3 regions of the Comamonas sp. C24C genome follow, and region 3 is predicted to be linked to each of the others. Evidence: predicted binding sites of a transcription regulator. Region 3 holds the regulator's gene; each other region holds the start of a gene.
What was found. The regulator FNR, encoded in region 3, switches genes on or off when oxygen is low (the NO sensors DNR and NnrR bind a similar motif). The targets are predictions, from matches to a motif close to TTGATNNNNATCAA.
Positions count from the first base shown of each region.

Region 1: a site for FNR is predicted at 3,278-3,291, ahead of ACLBXN_RS11355 (DASS family sodium-coupled anion symporter). Genes of this name have one in related genera too.
Region 2: a site for FNR is predicted at 3,008-3,021, ahead of ACLBXN_RS23320 (hemerythrin domain-containing protein). Genes of this name have one in related genera too.

Region 1 is NZ_JBKFBC010000005.1:144,662-149,790, forward strand. It holds gene rpsK (30S ribosomal protein S11) at 1-320, shown strand, start outside; gene rpsD (30S ribosomal protein S4) at 410-1,033, shown strand; gene ACLBXN_RS11335 (DNA-directed RNA polymerase subunit alpha) at 1,145-2,143, shown strand; gene rplQ (50S ribosomal protein L17) at 2,280-2,663, shown strand; tRNA gene ACLBXN_RS11345 (tRNA-Met) at 2,705-2,781, shown strand; gene ACLBXN_RS11350 (hypothetical protein) at 2,865-3,182, opposite strand; gene ACLBXN_RS11355 (DASS family sodium-coupled anion symporter) at 3,451-4,956, shown strand; gene ACLBXN_RS11360 (alkylhydroperoxidase domain protein) at 4,966-5,129, opposite strand, start outside.
Region 2 is NZ_JBKFBC010000017.1:11,041-16,169, reverse strand. It holds gene ACLBXN_RS23340 (MlaE family ABC transporter permease) at 1-185, shown strand, start outside; gene ACLBXN_RS23335 (ABC transporter ATP-binding protein) at 312-1,172, shown strand; gene ACLBXN_RS23330 (MlaD family protein) at 1,172-2,119, shown strand; gene ACLBXN_RS23325 (ABC-type transport auxiliary lipoprotein family protein) at 2,226-2,909, shown strand; gene ACLBXN_RS23320 (hemerythrin domain-containing protein) at 3,082-3,579, shown strand; gene ACLBXN_RS23315 (MarC family protein) at 3,671-4,318, opposite strand; gene ACLBXN_RS23310 (dienelactone hydrolase family protein) at 4,501-5,129, shown strand, end outside.
Region 3 is NZ_JBKFBC010000002.1:488,975-494,103, forward strand. It holds gene ccoP (cytochrome-c oxidase, cbb3-type subunit III) at 1-198, shown strand, start outside; gene ccoG (cytochrome c oxidase accessory protein CcoG) at 281-1,723, shown strand; gene ACLBXN_RS05915 (FixH family protein) at 1,839-2,144, shown strand; gene ACLBXN_RS05920 (hypothetical protein) at 2,517-2,780, shown strand; gene fnr (fumarate/nitrate reduction transcriptional regulator Fnr) at 2,946-3,668, opposite strand; gene hemN (oxygen-independent coproporphyrinogen III oxidase) at 3,938-5,129, shown strand, end outside.

The DNA.
Region 1 (5,129 bases), on a different contig from region 3:
ACGCTTCGTTCAACAACACGATCATCACCATCACCGACCGTCAAGGCAACGCTCTGTCGTGGGCTTCGTCGGGTGGCCAGGGCTTCAAGGGTTCGCGTAAGTCGACTCCCTTTGCTGCTCAGGTTGCTTCGGAAGTGGCCGGTCGTGCTGCTATCGAACAGGGCATCAAGAACCTGGAAGTCGAAATCAAGGGTCCCGGTCCTGGCCGTGAATCCTCGGTTCGCGCCCTGGGTGCTCTGGGTATCCGCATCACTTCCATTTCGGACGTGACACCGGTTCCCCACAACGGCTGCCGCCCTCAAAAGCGTCGTCGTATCTAATTTTTTATCAAGCCCACCGCCGCCCAGGTGCATTTGCATCGCGGGCGGCTCCCGTGTTTGCGCACGGTAGATGACACAAAGGAAATCAAGTGGCACGCTATATTGGCCCCAAGGCAAAACTCTCCCGCCGCGAAGGCACCGATCTGTTCCTGAAGAGCGCTCGTCGCTCCATCGCAGACAAGGCTAAGTTCGACACCAAGCCTGGTCAGCATGGCCGCACTTCCGGTCAGCGCACTTCCGACTACGGTCTGCAACTGCGCGAAAAACAGAAGGTCAAGCGCATGTACGGCGTGCTGGAGAAGCAATTCCGCCGCTACTTCGAAGCAGCTGACCGCAAGCGTGGCAACACTGGTGCCAACCTGCTGTCCCTGCTGGAATCGCGTCTGGACAACGTCGTGTACCGCATGGGCTTCGGCTCCACTCGCGCTGAAGCACGTCAGCTGGTGTCGCACAAGGCTATCACCGTGAACGGCCAGTCCGTGAACATTCCTTCCTACTCCGTGAAGGAAGGCGACGTGGTTGCCCTGCGTGAAAAGTCCAAGAAGCAAGCTCGCGTGGTCGAAGCTCTGCAACTGGCTGCTCAAGTGGGCTTCCCCGCATGGGTGGAAGTGTCTGCTGACAAGGCAGAAGGTACTTTCAAGAAGTCTCCTGACCGCGATGAATTCGCAGCTGACATCAACGAATCCCTGATCGTTGAGTTGTACTCGCGTTAATCTTTAGCAGCGACATTTCTGTAACCGTCCCCACGGCGCGAGGCATCGCGCCGTGGGTGCTTCACCAGCCTTACCGGTGTAACGAGCCGAGGGTATTGAGAGGAAGTCTGCATGCAAACGAATTTGCTGAAGCCCAAGACAATCAATGTCGAGCAACTTGGTCACAACCGTGCCAAGGTTGTTCTGGAGCCGTTTGAGCGTGGCTACGGTCATACGCTGGGCAATGCCCTGCGCCGTGTTCTGCTCTCCTCCATGGTGGGTTACGCAGCGACGGAAGTGACGATTGCTGGAGTGCTGCATGAGTACTCCTCCATCGACGGTGTCCAGGAAGATGTGACGAACATCCTGCTGAACCTCAAGGGTGTGGTGTTCAAGCTGCACAATCGTGACGAAGTCACCCTGAGCCTGCGCAAGGATGGCGAAGGTGTTGTCACTGCCCGTGACATTCAGACCCCCCACGACGTAGAAATCGTCAACCCTGATCATGTGATTGCCCATCTGTCGCAAGGCGGCAAGCTGGACATGCAGATCAAGGTGGAAAAGGGCCGCGGCTATGTGCCCGGCAACGTGCGCCGCTACGGTGACGAATCGACCAAGTCGATCGGCCGTATCGTGCTCGACGCTTCGTTCTCGCCCGTCAAGCGCGTGAGCTACGCTGTCGAATCCGCACGTGTGGAACAGCGTACCGATCTGGACAAGCTGGTTCTGGAAATCGAAACCAACGGTGCCATCACCGCTGAAGACGCAGTGCGCGCATCCGCCAAGATCCTGGTGGAACAGCTGGCAGTGTTTGCCCAGCTCGACGGTGGCGATATCGCCAGCGTGTTCGACGCTCCTGCCGGTGGCCGCGGTGCTGCCACCTCGTTCGATCCCATCCTGCTGCGTCCTGTGGACGAGCTCGAGCTCACCGTGCGTTCTGCCAACTGCCTCAAGGCAGAGAACATTTACTACATCGGTGACCTCATCCAGCGTACCGAAAACGAGCTGCTCAAGACTCCCAACCTGGGTCGTAAGTCGCTCAATGAGATCAAGGAAGTTCTGGCTTCCCGCGGTCTGACGCTGGGCATGAAGCTCGAAAACTGGCCACCAGCTGGCCTGGAAAAGCGTTAATCGCTACAATAGAGGACTTTGCTGAAATCGAATGGTTTTGGCAAAGTCCAAGTGCCTCGGGCAGTACCTGATACGGCTGCCTGATTTAATTTAATAAAGATCTCCGGATAAAAACGGGGAGCAAAGGAAAAGCACCATGCGTCACGGCAACGGCCTCCGCAAACTGAACCGCACTTCTGCACACCGCAAGGCAATGCTGCAGAACATGATGAACTCGCTGATCGAGCACGAAGCCATCAAGACCACGGTCCCCAAGGCCAAGGAACTGCGTCGCGTCATCGAGCCCATGATCACTCTGGCCAAGGTTGACACCGTGGCTAACCGCCGTCTGGCTTTTGACCGTCTGCGCGACCGCGACAGCGTGACCAAGCTGTTCAACGTGCTGGGTCCCCGCAACGCTCAGCGTCCCGGCGGCTACACACGTATCCTGAAGATGGGCTTCCGCGTGGGCGACAACGCTCCCATGGCCTATGTGGAACTGGTTGAGCGCGCTGAAGAAGTCGCTGCAGCAGCTGAATAAGCCTCGAGCAGGCTGCAAAGCCTGCTATAATTTGGAAATACCGCGCGATGGAGCAGTCTGGTAGCTCGTTGGGCTCATAACCCAAAGGTCGGAGGTTCAAATCCTTCTCGCGCAACCAAATTGAAAAGGTCACGACAATGTCGTGGCCTTTTTTTTGTCCATTTTCTCCATGGGCCAAAAGGCGGCACCCGCCTTGACTCGTCATACCCCCGACTGCGTGCCTGAGCGACGGCGCAGGTGCTCGCGTACGCGGTCGGCGATCACCTGGGCGATTTCCGGGCTGAGCACCTCGCTGATATGCAGCACCTCGGTGTAATGCAGATAGAGCAGACCGCGCAAGGTCCGGAATGCCGTCTCATGCGCGGCCCCGCAGATGCCTACATCGTTGGCCAGCACGCGCTCCACGGCACCGGGCTCAAGCAGCCGGATCTTGCAGATAGCTGCCTGATGCAGGATCTCCAAGTCTATTTCCTCAAGGCGGTTTTCCCATTCATCGGGCAAGAATCGGTTCGCTGGCATGTAGGGTGGCTCTCCTGCTCAATCCATGGACATATGTCCCAGCCCCGGATGCTGGCATACCGCGGGCCTGGCCGTCGGTTTTGCTTCCATAAGTCTTGATGCCGATCAAATGCCGACAAGGTGAACGTCGGCCTGGGGGCGAGGCCGTGCGGCACTGCATCATGATGCCAGTCTGCGACCTGAGCACCAATGCCCGTCCGTGTCTACTGGATTTCTCCGAGCTGAGGTATGGTGTCTCGATGCGCTGCAGGTAAAGAAAAGGACTTGTATGTTCGAGAAAATCGTCTCGATGTTCCGCTACCTCAAAGCGGCCGTGCCGTTTCGGCTGGTGCCTGCACTGGTTGCCACCCTGGTGCTGATCGGTCTGCTGCTGACGCCGGTGCCGGCTGGGCTGGATAGCAAGGCATGGCAGCTGGTGGCCATCTTTCTGACGACTATCGTGGCGATCATTCTCAAGGTCATGCCCATAGGCGTGATGGCTCTGATGGCGATTGTCATCGTGTCGCTGTCTCAGGTCACTTCCAGCTCATCCAAGGGCGCGATCACGGATGCGCTGAGCAGCTTTGCAAACCCCTTGATCTGGCTGATCGTGGTGGCGGTTCTGATCTCGCGCGGCCTCAAGAAGACGGGGCTCGGCAACCGCATCGGCCTGCTGTTCATTGCGCTGATGGGCAAGCGCACCATAGGCATCGGTTACGGACTTGCGATCTGCGAGCTGGTGCTGGCCCCGTTCACGCCAAGCAACACGGCGCGCGGCGGCGGCATCGTGCATCCGATCATGAAGTCCATTGCCAATGCCTTTGAGTCGGACCCGGCCAAGGGAACGCAAGGCAAGGTAGGGACCTATCTGGCACTGGTCAACTACCACTCCAACCCGATCACCTCGGCCATGTTCCTGACCGCTACGGCGCCCAATCCTCTGGTTGTGGACCTGGTGGCCAAGGCCACGGGCCAGTCCCTGCATCTGAGCTGGACAAGCTGGGCGCTTTACATGCTGCTGCCAGGCCTGTTGTGTCTGCTGCTGATGCCGCTGGCGGTCTATCTGCTGTCGCCTCCCGAGCTCAAGGCTACGCCCAATGCCGTGGAATACGCTCGTGCCGAGATGGTCCGTATGGGCCCGCTGTCGGGCAAGGAGCGGGTGATGCTCGGGACCTTCGGCATGATGCTGCTGCTGTGGGCCAATGTGCCGCAGATGCTCTTCGGTCCGGCCTTCACGCTGGACCCGACCGTGGTGGCTTTTCTCGGTTTGTTCGCCTTGATCATCACGGGCACCATCGACTGGGATGATGTGCTGTCCGAAAAAAGCGCCTGGGATACGCTGATCTGGTTCGGTGCCCTGGTCATGCTGGCCGAGCAGCTCAACAAGCTAGGGGTGGTCGCCTGGTTTGCCGATGGTCTGAAGAATGCCATCGTCGCCAGCGGCCTGGACTGGCTGCCCGTGGCCGCGATTCTGGTGGGCGTCTTCGTCTTCTCGCACTATCTGTTTGCCAGCACCACGGCTCATATCAGCGCCATGATGCTGGCCTTTCTGACCGTGGGTGCGCAGCTGATCCCGGCCGACTATGTCGTCCCCTTTATGCTGATGATGACGGCTGGCTCGGCCATCATGATGACGCTGACGCATTACGCGACCGGCACCTCGCCCATCATCTTCGGCAGCGGCTATGTGACCCTGGGCGTCTGGTGGCGCGTGGGAGCCGCGATGTGCGTGCTGGAGTTGCTGATCTTCGCTGTCGTCGGCAGCGCCTGGTGGAAGCTGTTGGGGCTGTGGTGAGCTGCGCTGTCAGTTGCTCGTGCGCAGCGGCTCGCCCAGCGACAGCATGAGCCGGTTGGCCCAGTTGAAGAAGGCAGTGCCCTGCAGCGCATCGGAGATGGCAGCGTCGTCGAGACCGGCGGCGCGCAGCGCATCGATATGACTGGATTCCAGCGCGGGCGGCGTCTGCGTCA
Region 2 (5,129 bases), on a different contig from region 3:
CCATGGGCAAGTCCGTGGTGTTTGGCGTGCTGATTGCCTTGATCGGCTGCCACTGGGGTCTGCAGGTGGCGCCCAATACACAGAGCCTGGGTCGCGGCACCACGGCGGCGGTGGTGTCCTCCATCACCATGGTCATCATCGTGGATGCCATCTTTGCCATCCTCTTCAGAAACGTGGGCTTTTAGGATGAACTACCCCCTGTGCGGCTTCGCCGCTTTCCCCAAAGGGGACGACACCTTCGCTGCGGGGCGGCTTTTGCTCGGCGTTCCTGGCTTGGGTCGCGTCAGCCTCGTGGAGTGGGGGGCACGCAAATGACAGAGGTGATGCAGAACCGTCGTATCGAAGGGGCCGTGGGCGACTACGCGCCGCCGCAGGATGTGAAGCCCCTGGTGCAGGCGGTTGACCTGTGGACCGAGTTTGGCGAGGGCGAGTCGCGCTTTGCCGTGCACCAGGACTTGAATTTCGATATCTACCCGGGCGAGATTCTGGCTTTGGTTGGCGGCTCCGGCACGGGCAAGACCGTGCTGCTGCGCCAGATCCTGGGCCTGCTTTCGCCTTCGCGCGGCACGGTGACCGTGGATGGCCGGCCCTCGCGCGAGGTCATCAGCGGCGAGCTGGCGGCGAGTCAGGTGGGCATGCTGTTCCAGCAGGGGGCGCTGTATTCGGCCTTCAATGTGCTGGACAACATCGCGTTTGCATTGCGCGAGCAGGGCACCTTGCCCGATGCCGTGGTGCGCGATGCGGCCATGGTCAAGCTCCAGATGGTGGGTCTCAAGCCGGAACATGCCTCGCGTATGCCCGCAGACCTGTCGGGCGGCATGATCAAGCGTGTGGCGCTGGCGCGTGCGCTGATGATGGATCCGCCGCTGCTGTTGCTGGACGAACCCACCGCCGGGCTGGACCCCAAGGGCTCTGACGAGTTCTGCGAGCTGCTGCGCGATATCCATGCCGAGCTGGGCCTGACCGTGATCATGGTCACCCACGACCTGGATACGCTGTTTGCGCTGTCCACGCGTGTGGCCGTGCTGGCCGAGAAAAAAGTGCTGTTCACCGGAGCCCCGCGCGATGTGGCCCAGATCAAGCACCCGTTTATCGAACATTTCTTCCAGGGAGAGCGTGGCCGCCGTGCCATGGCCCCGGTGCAAGGCGGCGTGGCCGCAGAGGAAAGCTGATGGAAAACAAGTCCCATGCCATGGCTGCCGGCATCTTCGTGCTGGTGGTTGCGGCCCTGCTGGCAGGGCTGGCCGTCTGGCTGACGCGCGACAACCGCGAATACCAGCTCTACGAAATGTCCACCAAGGATGGTGTCAGCGGTCTGCAGCCCCAGGCCACGGTGCGCTACAAGGGCGTGCCCGTGGGCAAGGTGGTGCGCATCGGTTTTGACCCGCAGATTCCCGGCAATGTGCTGATTCGCATTGCCGTGGGTGAGGACACGCCGGTCACGCCGGCCACTTATGCACAGCTCGGCTATCAGGGGGTGACGGGGTTGGCCCATATCCAGCTCGACGATGACAGCCGGGCTTCGCAGCCGCTCAAGCCAGGGCCCAGCGGCTTGCCGCGCCTGCCCATGAAGTCCTCGCCCTTGAACATGCTGGCCGACCAGGGCCCGGTGCTGCTGGAGCGGGTTGACGAAATTTCACGCCGTCTCAATGCCATGCTGGGCGAGGACAACCAGAAACGCGTGAGCGTGGCGCTGGACAATATCGCGGCCGCATCCGGAGGGATCAAGGATCTGGCCGAGACCATGAACAAGACGGCCAAGGACTTTCCTCAGCTCACGGCAGATGCGCACCAGACCCTGCAGTCCCTGACCAAGGCCGGCAATGCCGCCACGGGCGTGGCGACCGATCTGCAGCAGACCGTGCGCAAGGTCAATGCGCCCGACGGCCCGCTACAGCAGATTGCCGAGGGCACGCAGGCCCTGTCGCAGGCTGCCGAATCGCTGGGGCGCAGCACCTTGCCGCGCATGAACGGTGCGGCCGACGATGTCTCGCGCGCTGCGCGCACCATGGGCGCGGCGGCAGGCCGCTTCAATGACAACCCGCAGTCCGTCATCTACGGCCAGGGCCTGGGCCAGCCGGGCCCCGGCGAGCCCGGTTTCGTGGCTCCGGCCAAGTGAAGCGGCAACAAGGACACGACTTGCGCAAATTCGGACCAGGCAGGCGGTTTCTCGATGGAAATGCCTGCTGCCCATCCTGGCTGGCCTAAGTCCCAAAGGAATCAATATGGCAGACACAAAGATTTCATTCACCGGCCGCGGAGCATGGCGATTGCTGGGCGCTTCTTCACTGGTGCTGGCGCTAGCCGCCTGCTCGGGCCTGCCCACGGCACCCACGCAGCCGGTGCGCTATGACCTGGGCGTGGCCGACCTGGCCGCGCCCGCCGCGAATGCAGCCGCCTCTTCGGTGGCGCCGGTGCCGCTGGTGCTGGCCGAAGTCCAGGCTCCGGGTCTGCCCGAGGGCCTGACGGCCATGTTCTACCGCCTGAACTACAGCGACAGCCAGCAGCTGCGTGCCTACCAGAATGCGCGCTGGAGCCTGCCTCCGGCCCAGATGGTGGAGCAGCGCCTGCGCATGCGTCTGGGACTGGAGCGACCCGTGCTCTCGGGCAAGGACAATGTCCGCCCCCTGCTGGCCGACAAGCGCTCGATTGCGCAGCTGCGCGTGACGGTGGACGAGTTCAACCAGGTCTTCGACAACGCCAGCAACAGCCGTGCGCTGCTGCGTCTGAGCGCCAGCCTGATCGGTGCCGGCGAGAGTGCAGGCAACCAGTTGCTGGGCCAGAAGGTGTTCACGGTCGAAGTGCCATCCAGCTCAGCCGATGCGGCCGGTGGCGCACAGGCCATGGCGCGCGCCGTGGACGAGGCTGCGGCCCAGCTCAGCCGCTGGCTGCAGGGCTACGGGCGCTAGGCACTGTCCTGCCCCAAGTAGCGCCGCTCGGAAAGCCCTGCCATGCAGGGCTTTGTTGATTCTGGACAAGCCTCGGGCGCCTGCGGGCCGCCGCTTTGCTGATATGGGTCAATGGCCGCGCCAGGTCTTTTTCTTAAGCTGCCAGTTCCTCAATTTCGCGCAAGGAACTGCCATGGCCAGCCTCGAATGGAATGCCGCTCTCATCCTGGATTTTCCCGTCATGGACGCGGTGCATGAGGAGTTCGTCACCCTGCTGGCCCAGGTGGAGGCAGCCGCCGACGACCAACTGTGTGCGCTCTGGGACGAGCTGATTGCCCACACCCAGCAGCACTTCGATCAGGAGGACCGCTGGATGCAGACCACGGGATTTGCCACGGGCAACTGCCACAGCCAGCAGCACAAGGTGGTGCTGGCCGTCCTGCGCGAGGGGGCGGTCAAGGGGGAGCAAGGTGATCTGGCCACCATCCGCCATATGGCGGCCGAGCTCGGTCCCTGGTTCAGCCACCATGCGCAGAACATGGATGCCGCCCTGGCCCTGCACATGCGCCGCGCGGGCTTTGACCCGGTGACCGGCGCGGTGCTGGTGCCCGAGGCCTTGCCTGCAGAGCCGATCACCGGCTGTGGTGGTGCCTGTGGTGAGGCGGAAAAAATGGAAGTGGTAACTGCCTGAAGCTGGCACGCGCCAAGGCGAGAGACAGCGAGCAAGCGCCGCCACGCAGCGAAGCTGCCGTCCCCCTTGGGGGAAGCGGCATAGCCGGGGGTTAAGGGTATATCGCCGGAGAAGCCAGGATGGGGAAGATCTTGATCAGCCCTCCCGCCATCACCTCGATGGCCAGCGCGGCCAGAATCAGGCCCATGAGCCGGGTCATCACATTGATGCCGGTCTTGCCCAGCACGCGGGCAATCGGGTGGGCCAGCGAAAAGCACACCATGATGGCGGCGGCCACCACCACGCCATAGCCGACCAGCGCCACATGCTGCCAGATGGTGCGCGCCTGATCGGCATAGATCACCACGGTGGACATAGCGGCAGGCCCGGTTAGCAGCGGAATGGTCAGCGGCACGACGGCGATGCTGTTGCCCTCGGCGGCTTTTTCGACGCCGGCTGCCAGCGTGGCATTGTTGGGCCGGTCTTCGGCGGGGCGCGCGTTGAGCATGTTCATTGCGCTGATCAGCAGCAGCAGACCGCCGCCGACCTGAAAGCTCTGCAGCGAGATGTTGAAGAACTGCAGAATCTGTAACCCCAGCAGCGCACAGACTGCGATCACGCAGAAGGCAGCAAAGGCGGCGGTGCGAATGGTTTGCCAGCGCTGCTCTGCATCGAAGCCGGCCGTGTAGTGGATGAAGAACGGAACAATGGCCAGCGGGTTGATGATGGCAACCAGGGTGATCAGCGGCTTGATATCCATTACAGCTCGCCTCCGGGCATGGGTGGCTTCTTGCGACTGTCTGCCTTTTGTGGGGCCGGGATAGCTGGCATGAACACTCCTGTGAAAAAATGAGCGAATCGTCGACGCGGCACCAGCCATTACAGCATTGCTGGCGACCGCATCGCGGATTTCCCTTTTGAACCATGTTAAGGAGCTTCGCAATGGGCAGCTTTGTTGAACTGACAGCCGTGGATGGCGTAAAAACCCCCGCTTATGTGGCCATGCCCGAGGGCCAGGCACGCGGTGCCATCGTGGTGCTGCAGGAAATCTTCGGCGTGAACTCGCATATCCGCTCCGTGGCAGACCGCTATGCTGCCCAGGGCTATGTGGCCGTGGCCCCCGCCATGTTTGCCCGCGTCAAGCCCGATGTGGAGTTGGGCTACACCGAAGACGATATGAAGGCCGGCTTTGCTCTCAAGACTGCGGTGGAAGCCCTGCCCGAGCCTGGCGCGCTGCGCGATGTGGAGGCGGCTGTGGCCCATGCCGCGACGCTGGTGCCCGGCGGCAAGATCGGTGTGGTGGGCTTTTGCTGGGGCGGCCTGCTGACCTGGCGCTCGGCCTGCAATCTGGCCAGTGTTTCTGCCGCAGTCTGCTATTACGGCGGCGGCATGACGGGCGAGCTGGAAGCCAGCCGTCAGGCGCTGTGCCCGGTGCAGGCCCACTTCGGCAGCAAGGATCACTACATCTCGCTGGAGTCCGTCGAAGCCTTCAAGAAGGCACAGCCCCAGGCGCAAGTGCATGTCTACGACGCCGACCACGGCTTCAACTGCGACCAGCGCGGCTCCTACAA
Region 3 (5,129 bases):
GGCAACCAGGCGCTTGGCGCACCCAACCTGACCGATGACATCTGGCTGCATGGCTGGGGCGAGTCCGTTATTGTCGACATGGTCAACCATGGCAAGATGAACGAGATGCCTGCTCAGAAGGACAAGCTGACCGAGGCGCAGATCGCGGTGCTGGCCTCCTATGTCTGGGGGCTGTCCAACGCAAGCGCCCAGAAGTAAGACGGGTGATGAAGGCGGTGCCAAGGCACCGCCTTTTTCGCGTTTGAGTTTTCAGTAATTACAAAAATATTAAGGAACTGCGATGCCCTGCGATCCGGAGAAACCTCGCAAAGTCATACCGATCACGGCTGAGCCTGTGGACGGCGGCCAGGAATATATGCCCATGTTCGCCTCCGAACAGAAGGTGTACTCGCGCGCCATCAGTGGCGTCTTCTCGCGCTGGCGCTGGATCATGGTGTTCCTGACCCAGATCGTCTTCTACGGCCTGCCGTGGCTGCAGTGGGGCGAGCGCCAGATGGTGCTGTTCGACCTTGGGGCACGGCGCTTCTATCTGTTCGGGCTGGTGCTCTACCCGCAGGACTTCATCTACCTGACAGGGCTGCTCATCATCAGCGCGCTGGGGCTGTTTCTGTTTACCGCGGTGGCCGGGCGTCTGTGGTGCGGCTTTTCCTGTCCGCAGACGGTCTATACCGAGATCTTCATGTGGATCGAGAGCAAGGTCGAGGGAGACCGCAGCGCCCGCATGCGCATCGACAAGCATGGCTGGACCTTCGAGAAAATCTGGAAGAAGTCGCTCAAGCAGTTCCTCTGGATTGTTCTGTCCCTTTGGACCGGATTCACCTTTGTCGGCTACTTCGTGCCCATCCGTGAACTGGGTGTGGAGCTGATGGCCTTCCAGGGCAGCTGGCAGATTTTCTGGGTGCTGTTCTACGGCTTTGCCACGTACGGCAATGCCGGCTATATGCGCGAGCAGGTCTGCAAGTACATGTGCCCCTATGCACGCTTCCAGAGCGCCATGTTCGACAAGGACACCATGATCGTCAGCTACGACGTCCAGCGTGGTGAAGCGCGCGGGCCGCGCAGAAAAGACGTGGACTACAAGGCGCAGGGTCTGGGTGACTGCATAGACTGCAAGCTTTGCGTTCAGGTCTGCCCCGTGGGCATCGACATCCGCAAGGGGTTGCAGTACGAGTGCATTGGCTGCGGTCTGTGCATCGATGCCTGCAACTCCGTGATGGACAAGATGGAGTACCCGCGCGGCCTGATCCGCCTGACCACGCAGAACGCCGTGGCCAAGCTCTGGAAGCAGGCGCAGGTGATACGGCGCATCTTCCGCCCGCGCGTGCTGATCTACTCGACCGTGCTGCTGGCGCTGAGCGCAGCCATGATCGCCAGCCTGGTACTGCGCGAGCCCCTCAAGGTCGACGTGATTCGCGACCGCGCCGCGCTGTCGCGCATCGTGGCTGGCGGCAAGCTCGAAAACGTCTATCGCCTGCAGATCATGAATGCGACCGAGTCCGAGCAGCGCTATCGCATCAGCGCCACGGGGCTGGATCAGCTGGAGGTAGTATCCGAGCAGGAAGTCTCGGTAGGTCCGGCCGAGACGCGCGGCATTGCGGTGCGCCTGCAGATCCCCTATGGCTCGGCTGCTTCCGGCTCGCACCCCGTGCATTTCAATGTGGATGCGCTGACGGCTGGGGCCGGACGCATCTCCGAAAAGTCCGTGTTCCTGGTGCCGCGCTAGGCCTGCGGCATGCATCGCGACAGCCACGCAAGGGCATCGCGAATCAGCAACAATTGATGCTGCCCGATTGCAGATTTGCAATTGGGCAGCCAGATTTCTGAAAAGAGGTTTAACCATGTCGGCAGCACAAGCCAAGGCCCTGCAAAAGGCCAAGATCATCCACCCCGAGGACGGCAAGCCCTGGTGGAAGTTTGCCCATGTCTGGCTCGTCATCGCCGGTCCCGCCGTGGTGGTGGTCGCGGGCATCGTGACCGCCTATATCGCCATGAGCAAGCCGGATCCCGTGATCGACCCCGACTACTATCGTCACGGCATTGAGATCAACCAGCGCCTCACCGAGAGCGAAAAAAGCCTGGCGCCAGCAGTGACGGGGCGCAACCATGCCGCGACGCCGGCCAAGGACCATCCGCTGGATCGCTGACCGAGATTTCAACGCATCCCAAGGCCACTTCCGCGGCCTTTTTTTGCGGCCCTGGTTGCAGGCTTTTCTGTAGCCGGTGTGCCGTGACGGCGTTCTATGTCTTGGTCGACAGAAGAGTCGGGAGGGCCCCTGCAGTTCTCGGCTGCCGGCAAGGGATGGCCGGGTGGAGTTCAACAACAGGAGCGCATAGCGCTTTGTTAAAGGCTATTTCAGATAGATATAGACCTCAAATCGATACACATAAAGCGCTGGAAGCTCTTCAAATAATAGCGGTCCAGGGTTTCCCATCTGAGTGCATGCCCTTGGTATGTCTGGGAAGGTCATGGCAATTGTGCAAAATAGGTTCAAACCCACAGGCCAAGGAGAATCGCGATGGATGCTCGACGCTGGATGTGGATTGTCTGGCCGGCTTTTCTGGCCGCGGCAATCATGGAAATGGTGGTATTTGCCTTTGTGGACCCGCTGGATATGCACTGGCTGGGCTCGCCACTGGAATGGTCGCGCAATGGCATTTACACCCTGGCCTTTTTTGCCTTCTGGGCGGTCACCGTGTTCAGCGGACTGATGACCGTCATGCTGGGGCGTTCGGCCAGCGATCTGAACCAGGGCATAGTCTCGGAGCCCCTGGTCGAGTAAGGTGCTGCGCACAGGACCGCAGTTTCGAACAGGTGGCGGCTCCGGATGGAGGGGCTGGCCGCTCGCTGTGTCGGCGGCCCTGTTAGCGGAAACTCCTGGCAGGCATTCGCCGCCATCAAAAAAGCCCGCTGTCTGCGGGCTTTGTCTTGAGGGCTGCTGTCGAAGTCAGTCCTGGCATTGCTGGCTGTTGACGATGCGCCTGAGCGCCTCGGTATCCAGAATGCGCAGATGGCGCTGTCGGACTTCGATGATGCCTTCCTCGGCGAACTTGGAGAAGGTGCGACTCACGGTCTCCAGCTTGAGGCCCAGATAGCTGCCGATTTCTTCACGCGTCATGCGCAGTACCAGCTCCGACTTCGAAAAGCCGCGTGCCGACAGACGCTGCACCAAGTTCAGCACAAAGGCCGCCAGACGCTCTTCGGCACGCATGCTGCCCAGCAGCAGCATCACGCCATGCTCGCGCACGATTTCGCGGCTCATGACCTTGTGCACATGATTTTGCAGTGCCGTGACTTCGCGCGAGAGCTGTTCGAGCTTGTCGAAAGGCATGATGCAGACTTCGGCATCTTCCAGCGCCACGGCATCGCAGGTGTGGTGGTCGTTGACGATACCGTCCAGACCGATGATCTCGCCGGCCATCTGAAAGCCCGTGACCTGGTCGCGACCGTCTTCGGTGGCCACGCTGGTCTTGAAGAAGCCGGTGCGAATGGCGTACAGCGAGGTGAACTCCTCGCCGTTGCGAAACAGCAGCCCGCCCCGTTTCACCTTGCGGCGCGTGGCCACAATTTCGTCAATGCGCTCCATTTGTTCATCGTCCAGGCCCATGGGCATGCACAGTTCACGCAGATTGCAGTTGGAGCAGGATGCTTTGATGGTCTGAAGATTCATGGGCTTTTCAGCAACGGCACAGACAGACTTGGAATGGAGAGTCGCGCCGGTCATTGACCTCGTAGTTAGTGATGAGTTGGATCAAATTGTCGCAGTACTTGCCTTGCGCTCTCTTGATATTCATCAAGGACAGTTGGATTGCCTTGGGGCACATTGTTTGCATTCATTCAAAAACATGTGCTTCTGCCCATTATGGGCATGATTTCCAGGATCTGATTTTCTTTGAAATCTGCTCAATGTGGAGTGTGGGCGCACCCTAACTTTCAGTTATGACCGCAGTCACGCCCGAGTTGCTGAGCCGCTTTGATATTCCCGGCCCGCGCTACACATCATTTCCAACAGCCGACCGTTTTGTTGAGGCTTTTGGTGCAGACGACTATATCCTGGCATTGAAACAACGCAAGACGCATTCGAGCTCACGTGCCTTGCCTTTGTCCGTTTATGTGCATGTGCCATTTTGCGAGTCGCTTTGCTATTACTGCGCCTGCAACAAGATCGTGACCAAGCATCATGAGAAGGCTGCCGAATATCTGGATTATCTGGGCCGTGAACTGGCCATGCATACCGAGCATTGCGGCAAAGGCCAGCTGGTAAGCCAGTTGCATCTGGGAGGCGGTACGCCGACCTTCTTCAGCGATGCCGAACTGCAGCAGTTGATGCTTCTGATGCGTGAGCATTTCAAGCTCGATCCAGCCGGCGAGTATTCCATCGAGGTCGATCCGCGTACCGTGAGCAACGAGAGGCTGAAGACACTCAAGGACATGGGCTTTAATCGCCTGAGCTTTGGCGTGCAGGATTTTGACCCCGCGGTGCAGAAAGCGGTGCACCGGGAGCAGCCAGCCGAGCAAGTCTTTGAGCTGGTGGCCGAGGCCCGCCGTCTGGGCTTTGTCTCCATCAATGTGGACCTCATCTACGGTTTGCCCAAGCAGACATCCGAGTCTTTTGCGCGAACGCTGGCCCAGGTCAACGAGTTGCGTCCCGACCGTATTGCTCTGTATGCCTATGCGCATCTGCCCGAGCGCTTCAAGCCGCAAAGGCGTATTGCATCGGCTGACTTGCCCATGGGACAGGAGAAGCTGAACATGCTCTCCGGCGCAATTGATGCCTTCATGAATGGCGGCTATGTCTATGTGGGCATGGATCACTTTGCGCTGCCCGACGACTCTCTGGCCATCGCCAAGCGTCAGGGGCGCCTGCATCGCAACTTCCAGGGCTACAGCACCCAGCCCGATTGCGACCTGATTGCACTGGGCGTATCGGCCATCGGCAAGGTGGGCGCCACCTACAGCCAGAACGTCAAGACCCTGGAAGAGTATTACGACGCCATTGATGGCGGCATGCTGCCCGTGCAGCGCGGATTGGCGCTCTCGCGTGACGATCTGGTGCGCAGAGCCATCATCATGGCCATCATGTGTCAGGGCTCCGTCCTGTATGAGCCGATGGAGCAGGCCTGGCTGATCA